Regions from separate parts of the Salimicrobium jeotgali genome, predicted to be linked through region 2. Evidence: riboswitches for the same ligand, from Rfam matches in the RefSeq annotation. Region 2 holds a riboswitch; the other holds the start of a gene.
The links. Region 2 has a riboswitch for lysine ahead of AAV35_RS03825 (Na+/H+ antiporter NhaC family protein). Riboswitches for the same ligand answer to the same signal wherever they lie in the genome.
Positions count from the first base shown of each region.

Region 1: linked by a shared signal. The riboswitch ahead of dapA (4-hydroxy-tetrahydrodipicolinate synthase) and the one ahead of AAV35_RS03825 (Na+/H+ antiporter NhaC family protein) in region 2 are both predicted to bind lysine.

Region 1 covers NZ_CP011361.2:1,825,893-1,833,351, forward strand. The annotation lists gene AAV35_RS09115 (catalase) at 1-1,504, shown strand, start outside; gene AAV35_RS09120 (N-acetylmuramoyl-L-alanine amidase family protein) at 1,575-2,675, opposite strand; gene dapA (4-hydroxy-tetrahydrodipicolinate synthase) at 2,978-3,871, opposite strand; lysine riboswitch at 3,981-4,160, opposite strand; gene AAV35_RS09130 (helix-turn-helix transcriptional regulator) at 4,338-5,324, opposite strand; gene AAV35_RS09135 (MDR family MFS transporter) at 5,599-7,068, shown strand; gene AAV35_RS09140 (GNAT family N-acetyltransferase) at 7,105-7,459, opposite strand, start outside.
Region 2 covers NZ_CP011361.2:771,946-779,404, forward strand. The annotation lists gene AAV35_RS03820 (bifunctional metallophosphatase/5'-nucleotidase) at 1-1,181, shown strand, start outside; lysine riboswitch at 1,339-1,515, shown strand; gene AAV35_RS03825 (Na+/H+ antiporter NhaC family protein) at 1,650-3,194, shown strand; gene AAV35_RS03830 (sodium-dependent transporter) at 3,376-4,908, shown strand; gene AAV35_RS03835 (methionine/alanine import family NSS transporter small subunit) at 4,908-5,003, shown strand; gene AAV35_RS03840 (YutD family protein) at 5,130-5,405, shown strand; gene AAV35_RS03845 (DUF86 domain-containing protein) at 5,470-5,907, shown strand; gene AAV35_RS03850 (TIGR01457 family HAD-type hydrolase) at 5,913-6,680, shown strand; gene AAV35_RS03855 (phosphatidylglycerophosphatase A family protein) at 6,687-7,187, opposite strand; gene AAV35_RS03860 (2-hydroxyacid dehydrogenase) at 7,313-7,459, shown strand, end outside.

The DNA of each region.
Region 1 (7,459 bases), 1.1 Mb from region 2:
TGCCCATGACACATTCTGGGATTTCATTGCGAATAACCAGGAATCGGCACACATGATTTTGTGGGCGATGAGTCCCCGGTCCATTCCGAGAAGCTTCCGGATGATGGAAGGTTTCGGTGTAAACACTTTCCGACTGGTAAATAAAGAAGGAAAAGGTCATCTGGTGAAGTTCCACTGGAAGCCGAAACTCGGCGTACACTCCCTCGTATGGGACGAGGCACAAAAAGTGAATGGTAAAAACCCGGATTTCCATCGTGCCGATCTTTACGAAGCAATTGAAAATGGAGATTTCGTCGAATTCGAACTGGGACTTCAGATAATCGATGAAGGAGATGAGCATTCTTTCGATTTTGATGTTCTGGATCCTACGAAAGTGTGGCCCGAAGAAGAAGTTCCGGTCAAACGGGTAGGTAAGCTGACGCTGAACCGGAACGTGGACAACGTGTTTGCCGAGAACGAACAGGTCGCTTTCCACCCGGGCCACGTCGTACCTGGAATCGACTTTTCCAATGACCCGCTGTTACAGGGACGTCTGTTCTCTTATACAGACACTCAGCTGACACGTCTCGGAGGGCCCAATTTCCACGAAATTCCGATCAACCGCCCCGTCTGCCCTTTCCATAACAACCAGCGCGACGGTATGCACCGAATGACGATTAACCGCGGTCAGTCGAGTTACCACAATAACTCGTTGGCGGATAACCATCCGCGTACTGTTCCTCCGGAGGAAGGCGGATTCGAACATTATCAGGAAAAAGTGGAAGGTGAGAAAGTACGCGCACGGAGCGAAAGCTTCAAAGACCACTTCTCTCAGGCCATCATGTTCTGGAACAGTATGAGTGAACACGAGAAAGGTCATATTAAAGATGCTATAAGCTTTGAACTTGGTAAATGTCAGCAGACAGCCGTCCGCGAACAGGTTGTGGATATGCTTTCCAATATAAGCGGAGATCTTGCTTCCTACGTAGCAGATAATCTCGGACTGGCAGCACCACAAAATCAGGCGGAAAATATAACAAAAACTTCTCCGGCTCTGAGCATGGCGAATACGGTACAGTCACCTGAAACCCGTAAAATTGCCGTGCTGCTTGCAGAAGGCTTCAACGGTGAAGAAGTTCAGGGAGTCCTTGACGGTATCGATAAAGCCGGTGCGGATGCTGAAATATTCAGTACCAAACTCGGTAAAATCAAAGCTGATAATGGGTACACGGTAGAGGCGGATCATACATTCCTTACCGGAGATTCCGTACTTTTCGATGCTGTGTACGTTGTAGGCGGCCCTGACCTCAGTGAATCTTACAAAATGAAGGCGAAGTACTTCACGAAAGAAGCTTACATGCACTTCAAGCCTGTCGGAGCGACTCACGACGGTAAAGACTGGCTCGAAGAAGCGGGCATGAGCGGACAGCCGGGAGTCATCACTTCAGATGATCTCGAGTCCTTTGGAGAAGACTTCATTAAAGCCGTAGCCGCACACCGTTTCTTTGATCGCGAATTAGTATAAATCAAAAACCCCGGATTCAGAGAATCCGGGGTTTCGTATGTCTTCAAAATCTGTTATGTAAGTCCTGATGTTATTTTGATAAATAATTGCGCAATCCTTCTGTTACTGCCTGAGCTACCTGATTCTGGTGGTCCCTCGTCTTTGCAAGATCCAGTTCGTAACCATTGGAAATATAGCCGAGTTCCAGCAATGCAGCAGGAGCCTTGTTACCACGAAGCACCTGGAAATTTCCATGAAGTGTGCCATCATCCTGATAACTTGTGCGTGCTGTGAGACGGTTCTGTATGGAGGCAGCGAGAGACGGAGACCCGTAGTAATAAGAGCTTATCCCTCTTGCACTTTCGTATTTGTGAGAATTGTAGTGAAGACTTACGAAAGCGTCTGCATTGTGACGGGCGGAAGATCCGGTGCGTTCGAAAAGCGAAACGTATCGGTCGGAGGTTCGTGTCATAATTACCTCCGCTCCGGCATACCTGAGTGCCCCTGCCACCGTCTGTGCGGTCTGAAGGGTTAAATTTTTCTCAAGCGTTCCATCTCTGCCTATCGCTCCGGGTTCGTACCCACCGTGGCCGGCATCTACAACGATCGTGGAATTCTTTAAAGAAGAAATATCATCAGAGGGGGAAGCGGAATGGGACGCTTTAACAGCAGTGGCCCTGCCGGAACTTGTCAAAAATCCTGCAATCCACGCCTCAGAGCCGTTACCAAGTTGAACTTTTACCCAGCCATTTTGTTCTTCTAATTTCTGATACGTGTCCCCCTGTCCGGCGAACCCGACGATTGGAGTCTCTGTGCCCGGCCCTTGTCGAAGGTAAACGGTATCAGCCTGGACGATTATGTCTCCTGAAGCTGTCTGTCCGGAGGAAGCGGAATTTCCTGCTGATACAAGATAATGACCCGCTACCCAGCCACTTTGTCCATTATAATCAACATTCGCCCAGCCGTATTTCTCTTCCTGCACTGTTACTTCCGTACCCCGAGAGAGCGCTCCCAGCACTTCGGACTCGCTCCCCGGCGCTTCCCTCAAGTACAGAGAGGAAGCGTCCACCTGCTTCGTGGAGTGACTGTCTGCCGCTACTGCAAAAGTTCCTGTAAAAATAAATAAAAAAGTAAGTAATAGAGCGGTAATCTGTTTAATAATGACTATCCCTCCTTTTGTTTGCCGGGCCAAGGCCGGCAGTTATCATTATAACACTTTTCCATAAAACGAACACCCAGCGAATGGATTAATTCAGAATCTGGTCTTAAATACAGGTATAACAAAAGTCCATGACAAAAATTATCCCCCCAGGAAGTCGGACGATGCTGTCCGGTTCCAGGAGGGGGTTCGACGTATAAATAAAAAAGAACAACACTTCGCATCCTGCGGGCACGGCCCGCAGAAGTCTCCGTGTTGTTCTCCAGAAAATCGTTTCAATGAATTAACCGGTCCTTGTCTTTCCATTATCTGTGCTGTCCCGGTCTCTATACAGCTTAAATGCTTGCTACTTTCTTTTGCTGATAAATATCTATCATATTATGCAGTGCTGAACATTCGGCGTCGTCCAAAGGAATCATAGGAAGGCGTACGCTCCCTACGGAAACTCCCATGTAATTCAGGGCTTCCTTCACAGGAGAAGGGCTCGGCTGGGCAAAAATAAGTTTCATCATAGGCAGAATGTACCCGTGCAGAGTGGCCGCCGTCTTCACATCCCCACGCTTGTAACTGTCTATCATGTCTTTCATTTCGTCACCGATAACATGGGAAGACACGGAAATGACTCCGGCGCCCCCTACGGATAACATCGGTAACGTCAGACTGTCTTCTCCGGTGTAAACGGAAAAGTCCTGAGGTGTCTGGCTGATGATACGCGTGGCAGCATCCAGATCACCGCTCGCTTCTTTTACAGAAACAATGTTCTTGATTTCAGCAAGCCTGATAATCGTATCGGGTTCAATGTTTACGACACTCCGTCCGGGAATATTGTATAACATGACCGGGAGTGAAGTTGCTGCAGCCACTTGAGAAAAGTGACGATACAGGCCTTCCTGAGAAGGTTTGCTATAGTAAGGAGCTACGAGCATAATACCGTCCACTCCCACTGCTTCTATCCGTTTCGTCAGTTCTACAGTGGCTTTCGTATTGTTGGAACCGGTACCTGCGATGACCGGTACTCTTCCGTCTGCGACTTCCACTACAAAGCGGCAAAGCTCCACTTTCTCCTCAGCCGTCAAAGTCGGGGACTCTCCGGTCGTTCCGGCTACGACAAGTCCCTCCGAGCCGTGGAGGATCAAATGCTCCACGAGGTTTCTCGTCCGGTTATAATCGATGTCCTCCTGGTCGTCAAAAGGCGTCACCATGGCCGTTAATAATTGTCCAAAATTCATTGTTACACACCCTTTTTGAGATTTTTAGATTTAGGTGCGGAGGACCATAATAAAAAGCAACAACGGAAATCAGGGCCGCTGTTGCCGTAGAAACATGTATATCGTTTCTCCGTAAGATAGCCCTCCATATAGTCTCCTATATGACAGTTCTGCATCTTTTAAATACCAGAACCAGCGGTCAGAATCATGAGGCTTCTGCCACTTCGGCAATGTCCCCTTTCGATGCGATTCACCGAAGCCTCCGCTTCTCCCTGCATCTACTAATGATTATTGCACCTCTACCCTTACTTCAAACATTATTTGAAATAAGATGTGGTATTGAATTACTTCCAACATACCAGAGCAGGGCCTTTTTTACAATCGATTCGTTTCAAAAAAATCTATTATCCCCGTATTTCTTCAACGCCCATTGCCGGCTTTGTTTAATTGTACTGTAAGAACCTGGCCGGCCAGGGGGTCCAGAACTTCATTCTTCATAAAGACGTCTCATTTTCTCAATCTCCTTCTCCACTTCCTGTTTAAGGGTACGTGGAGATACAACCCGGGCCTTGTGCCCCCACTGGAGTACCCAGGTGACGAGTCCCGTACTCATCTTCCCTTCTGTGGACAGGAGAAAATACTCTTCGTCCACCTGTTTCACCGATACTTCCAGACCGAATCTGTCGAGTACTACATTCAGAAGGGACTGATGGAATTTTATTTCGACTTTCATATTTTCGCCAGAGAACATGTGAAAGCTCTGATTAACGTACTCCTGAACATCGAAGTCACCTTTTTCAAACGTCTCCTCGGCGATACGGATGTTTCTTATACGATCCAGACGATAGTGACGCATCTCTTCTGTTTTACGGAACCAGCCGATCAAATAGTAGAAGTCGTTCTGCCAGATAAGGGCATACGGCTTCACTTCGTACTCGTCTCCGTTTCTATGATATTCGAACGTTTTATTCATGTTGTATTTACCATACTTGAAGCAGACGACCCGCTGCTCGGAAATAGCCCGGTGCACGTGATCAATATTGATTTTAACCTGATCATAATCGTTCGCTGTCATCTGTGAAAATATAAGAGGGTCCGGGAGGGTTGCAGCAATATGTCTGCTCGTTAATTTGCCCAGTTTTTTAATAAGTTTCTTTTTTTCTTCCCCATTAATGAAACGGGCCGACAAAATGGCATCATTCAACAATCGGAGCTGATACGTTTCAAACAATCTGTCCTGAAAACTGTAATATACTTTGCCGAATTTTCCCCGGTTTTTTATGATTTCATAACCGATCTCTTCCAGCACGTTCATGTCACTTTTCAGGGTTCTCGAATCGAATTCTCTATCCACCCCGAAAAACTCCTGTAACTTACTGCTCATTTCCGTAATGCTCAGTTCGTTATTTTCGTCCGTCTCTTCAAAAAGGATACGTAACAACGTTAACAGCCTGGTATTGTTGTTCAGTTCCAAATACTCACCCCTCGACGACTTCAAAATAGGTTCGTTTCATATATCTTAAATTCATAGTAAAATTTATTCACACTGTTGTCTATGCTCAATCGTTAAAAATGCCTACTATTCCCGCAGGTGAACATTTTTTTGTATTTCTGGTAATCTTTTATAAAACAGCTGTCTGGCCCCTGTTTTCATTTATTTACTGAGAACGGGTTTGAAATTGTTGTCACCTCCGGAGCGTGAGAGTATAATATTCCATTAGTCTATGCAAACTAAAGGAGGGTTATCAATGGTGGAACAGAACTACAACAGAGTTCTGGTTGCGGCATTGCTCATATCAGGATCTTTCATTACGATCCTTAACCAGACACTTATGATTACGGCCATTCCTCCGATTATGGAAGAAATGAGTGTATCAGCCAACTCCGCCCAGTGGCTGACCACCGTCTTTATGCTCGTGAACGGAATAATGATTCCGATTACCGCATTTTTAATAGAAAAATTCACAACAAGACAGCTGTTCATGACAGCTATGACAATTTTCTTGGTTGGAACATTTCTTGGAGGTATCGCTTTTAACTTCCAGAGCTTAATCGCGGCACGCGTAATTCAATCAGCCGGGGCCGGTATCATGCTTCCGCTGATGCAGACGGTCTTCCTGCTTATATTCCCGGTGGAAAAACGCGGAACGGCCATGGGGTACATAGGACTCGTTATTTCCTTCGCCCCTGCCATCGGCCCTACCCTTTCCGGGTGGGTGACTGAAGAATTTACATGGAGATACCTGTTCTGGTTCATCTTCCCGCTTGTCATTATTATGATTTTGGTAGCTTTCTTCGTACTGAGGAACGTGACGGAACTAAAAAATCCGAAACTCGATATTCCTTCCGTACTTCTTTCCACGTTCGGCTTCGGAGGACTACTGTACGGATTTACAAGTGCCGGAAACAATGGATGGGGAAGCCCTATCACTCTCCTCGGCCTTGCAGCCGGGTCCGTCATTCTCTTCGCTTTTATCAGAAGACAGTTGAGTATGACTCATCCGATGCTTGAGTTCAGGGTATTCAAACTGAAAACATTCAGACTGACTACCATTATCGCCGGCATCACGTTCATGGGGCTTATAGGTTCTGAAACACTGATTCCGCTTTTCATGCAGAACATGCGTGGTTTCACTGCGCTCGAATCCGGTCTCGTACTTCTTCCGGGGGCTCTCATTTCCGGGTTGATGTCTCCTATTACCGGAAGGATTTTTGACCGGATCGGAGGACGTGTGCTCGGAGTGATAGGTCTCTCGATCATGACGACCGGGACAGTCCTTTTGGGAGTACTTGATACGGAAACGACTCTCACTTACCTGGTGGTCGTCTACGCTATCCGCATGTTCGGTTTCTCAATGGTGATGATGCCCGTCACCACTTCAGGTTTGAATGAGCTGCCTAATAAACTTATCCCGCACGGAGCTGCGGTGAGTAACACGATGAGACAAATCGCTGCTTCTGTGGGTACTGCCGTTCTAGTTACTCTGATGACAACATCCAAAGACGTAGCAGCATCTCTCACATCCATGGAGAGGCCGGATATCTTTGGGGTTAATTTCGCTTTCTTCCTCATTGCCGCTCTCTCGGCGGTATCAACGGTTCTTGCTTTATTCATTAAGCGCACCTCTCCGCCTAGTGACGAGCAGTGGGACGAGTGGGAAAGACAGGCTCAGGAACAAAAAAACGAAAAACAAAAAGAGAAAGCAGCAGGCGGATAAATCGCCTGTTGCTTTCTCTTTTGCTATATTGTCTTATTAACGGAAGCTTTTTTCCATCGTTACGTGCGGAATATTGGCATCCATAAACTCATCAGAAGTCGTACGATAGCCGAGACTTTCATAAAAAGTTTCCGCCCGGGTCTGAGCATTCAACTTCGCCTTATCCCTTCCTTCTTTCTGGACGCGCTCTTCCATCGTACCTATCATCTGTTTCCCGAATGACAAGCCACGATGTTCCTTGAGCACACAAATACGTTCAAGTTTTCCGTAGTCATCCATTATGCGGAGACGTGCGGCTGCGACGGGCTGATCGTCTTCATAACCAACGAAATGCACAGACACTTCATCAAGACCATCATGCTCCTCTTCTTCTGTGACATTCTGTTCTTCA
Region 2 (7,459 bases):
ATGTAGTGAACTTCGGCAACAACGAAGGCATCACCCTTGCGGAACAGGAACTTTACCATCTGTACGACGAAGCGGACTTTCCGGTAGCCTGTGCGAATGCTTTCCCTATGTCAAAAGAAGATCCGGACTGGCTGAAGCCTTACGTCATCAGGGAGACTGCGAGCGGTGTGAAACTCGGCATCATCGGGCTCACTGCTCCTTTCCGTGTATTCTATCAGCTGCTCGGGTGGAAAGTGGAGGCCCCGGAGAGAATGATGGACAGGTATATGGAGGAAGTGAAGGCACAGAGTGATATCGTGGTTCTTCTTTCCCACCTCGGTTACCACACGGACCGGCAGATGGCTGCCGATTATCCCGGACTTGACGTAATCATCGGAGGTCATACTCATCACCTTCTTCCGGAAGGGGAGAAGCACAATGGCGTGCTGCTTACGGCTGCTGGGAAGCACGGAACACATCTCGGTGAAATTTTTATAGACTGGGATCATTCGAAGCAGAAACTGGTGAATAAGGAAGCGTACACGGTCGCATCCGATACGCTTGAAGAAAGTGCGGAAGTGAGAGAAAGGCTCGAGAATTTAAAAGAAAAAGCGCACCGGCGTCTTTATTCGACCGTGGCGGAACTGAAAACTCCTCTGACAGCGGACTGGTTCCATGAGACACCGCTGATGAGAGAACTGACGAAGGAACTGCGCAGCTGGACAGAGGCAGATATAGCTATGCTGAATGCCGGTGTCATTCTTGAAGGACTGGATGAGGGAGCCGTGACGTACGCGGATCTGCACCGGATCTGTCCCCACCCGATGAACCCCTGCAAGGTCCATTTGAGCGGCAAGGAAATCGTCGAAGTCGTCCGCTCCGCCTACACGAAACAGGTGACGGAATTTCCGCTGAAAGGGCTCGGGTTCCGCGGAGAAGTGATCGGTAAAATGATTTTTGAAGGTATTGAAATCGAAACGGCCACTTCCCCGGGCGGAGGCGAACACGTGCGTAAAGTATGGTTCGACGGTCAGCCGATCGAACGGGACCGCTGGTACAGTCTGGCTACAGCAGATACGTTCAGTTTCGGGAAGTTTTTCCCGGAAATCAGTCATAGTGCGACGAAAACGTATTACCTGCCGGAAATGCTTCGCGATCTGCTGCTTGAAGTTGTGCAGTCCGGAGAGTATTCTTCCCGGTAACGGTATCGAGGGCGTCGTCGTCCATTTTTTAGTAATAAGCCGGTTTAAAAGAATTGCTGGAGACGGCAATTCTTTTTTGAAGCTTAAGTCCCCTTGCAATAGGGAAGGGAAGCTGATAGAATTTAATCCGAATTGAATACGCGTGACCTTATCGCCACGATGAGGTAGAGGTGCAGGACATATCAGTATCGGGAACGAGCGTGACAGCGAAGAGCCCCCGGGAAAGGATGCCCTGCCGAAGTATGGACGGATCGTCATACCTTCCATGCTGGTACATGTTTGAATAAAAGATGTACTGTCATGCATGTTACATGCATGGTGCGCTACTGATCGCATGGAGGATAATCATATTGCTGAAGCAATGATGGATTATTTTCTGTCATTGTTTTTTTATATGCAAAAAAACTTCGATTACTCCTATGTTCATGTAGTCGATCCATGCCAAAAAAATTTTGGAGGTACGACTTTATGGAAGGAACAATCTATTCTCTTATACCGGCCGTTCTTATGCTTATTCTGGTCATAGCGACCCGGCAGGTTCTGCTGTCTCTCGGTCTCGGAATTCTCATCGGAGCGTTTATGCTTACCGGGTTCGACGTAACGGGAACTCTCAGTCTTCTGTGGCAGGAATTCTATACGATTTTCTATACGGACGGGGCACTGAATATCGGGAACCTGTACCTGCTCTCTTTTCTGCTGCTGCTCGGCGTCATGACCGCGTTCATGACCGCCTCCGGCGGAAGCAGGGCGTTCGGGAAGTGGGCAATTTCCCGCGTGAAGACGAAGCGGAGTGCTTCTTTAGTGCCGGCAGTGCTCGGTATCATCATTTTCATCGATGATTATTTCAACGCTCTTGCCGTCGGTCAGGTAGCCCGGCCGGTTACCGACAGACAAAAAGTGTCGAGAGCTAAACTCGCTTATTATATCGATTCCACTTCGGCTCCGGTGACGGTGATTTCTCCTATATCGAGCTGGGGCGCCTATATCATCGGTACAATCGGTACGATTCTCGCTGCGAATGAAATAACGGATATCGGGGCGTTCGAAGCGTTCATCCAGATGATTCCTTATAACTTCTACGTCTTTGCCGCGCTGCTTCTCGTCTTCCTCACTATAATGCTGAAGCTGGACCTCGGTTCCATGAAAAAGCACGAACGAAGAGCGGAGGAGACGGGGGAACTGACCGATCCGAAGCATACGGATATACCCGGGGATCTGAATGAAGAGTTCCATCCTCATGATAATGGACACATCAGACACCTGCTCGTGCCGATTGCCGTCCTCGTTGTGATGACAGTAGGGCTCATGATATTTACCGGCGTCCGGGCCAGTGAAGGTTCTGCGGATATTTTGAGTACGTTCGCCAACACGAACGTCAATTTCTCCCTGTTTTACGGAGGACTGACAGCGGCTGTCGTAGCGATTCTGATGTACACCGGTCTCCCTTCCGGCAAGTCTCCACTCCGGAAAGTGCTCCTGGAAGGAATCAAAGCGATGCTTCCGGCCATTTATATTCTTGTACTGGCATGGATGATCGGTTCAGTGATCGATCAGCTGAGTACGGGTGAGTATCTTGCCGGGCTCGTGCAGGCATCGAACCTGAATGTCGCCTATCTTCCCCTGCTTATTTTCTTTACGGCAGGGTTTATGGCTCTCGCAACTGGGACGTCCTGGGGTACATTCGGGATTATGCTTCCGATTGCAGGGGAAATCGCTGCAGTTACGGATCCGTCCTTCATTGTACCGGCACTGTCCGCTGTTTTGGCAGGTTCCGTGTTCGGGGATCACTGTTCCCCGATTTCTGATACGACGATTCTTTCTTCAACGGGAGCCGGATCCCATCACATTGATCACGTGCTGACCCAGCTACCTTACGCTATTATTGCAGCGGTCGCCGCTTCGACGGGATATTTCCTTTTTGCGCTGCTGGAAAGTGTGCTGGTACCGCTGCTTGCGACTCTTTTAGTAGTGGTTGCAGCCGGTTTCCTGTTCAAACCTGAAACGAATAGCTGAATGCCCCTAAAGACCGACGTGTGTCGGTCTTTTTGTTTATGTTGGATTGTCTAAAGTTTCTTTTGACATAGTTGAAATTTCCCATTATACTTTATACAAGATTACAGAATAATCTCATTTGTCCGAATTTTTTAAATTTTAACCATGGGGGACAGGTGAAGTCTAAAGGGAGGTCTTTTCTATGGAAAATCGCTCACAATGGGGCACCCGGGTAGGGTTCCTGCTTGCAGCGATGGGGTCGGCTATCGGCCTTGGTAACATCTGGCGTTTTCCGGCTACAGCTTATGAAAGTGGTGGCGGTGCATTCATCGTTCCTTATCTATTCGCGCTACTCACTGCCGGGATTCCGCTGTTGATTATGGAGTACACTATCGGTCACAGGTACAGAGGATCCGCTCCGAAATCCTTTGCTACCATCAACAAAAAAATGGAATGGATCGGCTGGTGGCAGGTGCTCGTCGCGTTCGTCATTTCGACGTACTATGCAGTCATCATCGCCTGGGCACTCATGTATGCTTATTATTCGATCGGTCTGTCCTGGGGGAGTGATCCGACGGCTTTCTTCGTGGGAGACTTCCTTAATCTTGCAGACCCCGGTCAGCTTGGCGGTCTCGTACCTAAAGTACTCATCCCTCTCGTTATTGTATGGGCTATAGTGCTCGGAACACTGTCTCGGGGAGTCAAAAAAGGGATTGAAGTCGCCAACAAGATATTCATCCCGGCTCTCGTCGTTCTGTTTCTTATCATCGTCGTTCGGGCTGTAACGCTTCCCGGCGCAATGAACGGTCTGAACAGCTTTTTCGAACCGGATTGGAGCCGAATACTGGATGCAGAAGTATGGATTGCTGCTTACGGGCAGATTTTCTTCAGTTTATCCATCGCTTTTGCAATTATGGTAACGTATGCCTCCTATCTGCCGAGAAAGTCCGATATTACGAACAACGCATTTATTACCGGTTTTGCGAACTCATCTTTTGAAATTCTTGCAGGAATCGGGGTATTTTCCGCAGTCGGATTCATGGCTTTCCAGTACGACACGACTGTGGCAGGCCTGGCAGCCGAGAAAGGGGTCGGAGGGATAGGACTTGCTTTCATGGTGTTCCCTGAAATCATCAGTCAGATTCCGGGCATACCGGGACTGTTCGGTGTCCTGTTCTTCGCCTCTCTCGTTCTGGCAGGGTTCTCCTCTCTAATCTCGATTTCGGAGACATATGTAGCCGCTGTATCCGAAAAATTCAATATTTCCCGTCAGAAATCAGTAATCTTCGGCGGAGGAATTGCAGCTATTCTTTCCCTGCTTTATGCAACAAGAGGCGGATTGAACATACTCGACACCGTCGACCACTTCATCAACAGCTATGGCGTGGCTCTTGCGGGTCTTGTCGAAGTAGTGGCTGTCGTGTGGTTCGCAAAAGAACTGAAAGCTCTTCAGGAGCATGCGAACTCAAGCTCTGACGTTATGCTTGCCGGCTGGTGGCGATTCTGTCTCGGTGTCATCACGCCAATTGTACTCGGGTTCCAGATGGTCCAGAACCTTACTGGTGAACTTGCAGAACCGTACGAGGGATACCCGACGGATTTCCTTATCTACTTCGGGTGGGTGGTGGCATTCGCTGCTATCCTGATCGGTTTTGCTTTCTCCATGAAGAAATGGCCACAGGGAACGGCGTTTGAAGACCCGACTAAGCCTAACCACAAGGAGGGGTCACTCTGATGGCTATAGTTATGTTCATTCTTACCATCACCATCATTTGGGGCGGACTTGCTCTAAGTATTACCAACGCTGTACGGAAATCCAAAAATTCATAGGATACAGGCGGTCTGCACTTGGTGCAGGCTGTTTTTTTATATGGGAAATACCCGGGAGGTGGTCGTTACCTTTTTCTTCGGAGTGTGGAATTATGGTATACTGGCAACAGTGTAAGAGGTGATAACATGTTGGAATTGTTAGGTAAACAATATGAAATTTTAGAGGATCACCGCAATGCGGTGGAAGAAGAGTCTATTGAACAAAGAGCAAGCGAGATACTAGGGAAATACGATTTCATCGTAGGTGACTGGGGATATGGTCAGCTCAGGCTGAAAGGGTTCTATGATGATCAGAACCAGAAAGCGACGTTCGATACGAAAATAAGCACGCTCGAAGATTATTTGTACGAGTACTGTAACTTCGGTTGTGCCTATTTTGTACTGAAACGCATTGATAAGTAGAAGGAGGAGGTGAATGCGCGCCCCTCTTATTTCTTATGAGAAACCGGGAAAGGTGTGAAACGGAATGTATTTTGTGAATCGTGAAGAGATTGATAACCTTCTCATCTACGTGGAAGAACTGATCCCTGAACTGCAGCAGGCAGGGATGGAGACCACTACGGAACGGCTTGCTCTGGAAAGAGCTACCCACATGAGTGTGGAAGTGATGATTGATGTGGGGAATAAAATGATCGACGGCTTCATCATGCGCGATCCGGGCAGCTACCATGATATTATCGATATTCTTATGGACGAAAAAGTTCTACCTTATGAAGAGGAGAATCAGTACAAGAGGATCATCGATATGAGAAAGGCAGTCGTGCGTGAGTATACGACCGTTTCCCATGAACGTCTGTTAAGCGAGTGGAACGAATGCCTCGGGTCTTTAAGACAGTTTCCGGAGCGTATCCGTCACTATTTGAATGCCGAACTGGGAAGTGTTTCGGCGTTTACGAAGGAGTGACAGCAATGAAAAAGTACAAAGGACTGCTGATCGACCTGGACGGTACGATGTATCGGGGGAACGAAGCGATAAAGGAAGCGCCCTTTTTCGTCGAAGAGTGCCGAAAACAGGGCATCCCCTACGTATTCCTTACCAACAACTCCTCGAGACAGCCTTTGCAGGTGGCGGATAAACTGAACGGGATGGGGATACACGCCCTTCCGGAGCAGGTATACACGTCCAGCATGGCGGCCGCCGCTTACATACAGCGCACGTTTCCTGAACCGGACGTCTTCATGATCGGAGAAGAAGGGCTCGAGTCAGCCCTGCTTGCAGGAGGCGCGACGCTTACCGAGGAGAACGCTGACGTGGTCGTCGTCGGTATTGACCGCGAGTTGTCGTACGATAAATTGAGGAAGGCTGCGCTGAATATCCAGAACGGAGCGGTGTTTGTAAGTACGAATAAAGACAGGGCGATTCCGACAGAAGAGGGAATGCTCCCCGGGAACGGAGCGATAACGGAAGCGATTGCTCTCACTACCGGAATCAGCCCCGTGTATGTCGGGAAACCGGAAGCGTTGATTGTGGAAGAGGCGCTGGAAGTGCTCGGTGTGAGTAAAGAAGAGGCGCTGCTTGTTGGGGATAACTATGAAACGGATATATCAGCCGGCATCCATGCGGGAGTGGACACACTGATGGTAGAAACAGGAGCGACCTCGTTCGAAGACTTGAACGAGGTCGCGAGTCAGCCCACTTATAAAGTGAAGAAACTGGATGAGTGGACGTTTTCCTGAGGCCCTTTATTCGTCGTTATCACCTGCAGCACTGTGGGCCAGCCTGCTGGAAGCAGCTGCTGCGATAGCCCCTACGATGTCATCGAGGAAAGTGTGGCATTTGCCGGACGATTTATCGTCCAGTTCTTTCAGAATGCCGGGTTTCTGTTTGTCGATGTAACCATAGTTGGTGAACCCGATGGAACCATAGACGTTCACGATGGAAAAAGCGATGATTTCATCGATGCCGTACAGACTTTCGTCGGTTTCGATTGTACTCTGAAGCGGTTCTTCGAGCTTATTCTCTTCTGCGAGCTTGTCCATTTGAATACCGGTGATAATGGCATTCTGTACTTCTCTTTTATGAAGGACTTTCTGGACGTTTTCCCGGCAGTCTTCCATCGTCAGACCTTCGTGATATTTCGCCTGAAGATAATAGACGAGATCCGCAATGTCATCGATTGATACACCGCGTTCTTTCAGCCACGCCCGTGCCGTCTGTTCCAGTTTGGTAATTTTATCACTCATTATAACTTCCTCCTAACGACTCAGTACAATTTTCTCTTTCCCTGGTTTATATAGGAACAAACCCGTGAATAAAGTATAACAAAGAGACAGACCGGATGTCTGTATCAAGAATGGGGGACTTATACATGCGAAAGCCGAAAGTATTGATTACGAGACCATTACCGGAAGAAGTCGTTGCTCCTTACCGTGACCGACTCGACATTGATATGTACGACATCGACCAGCAGATCCCGGAGGAGGAGCTGAAAGCGAAAAGAGGAGACATTGATGCT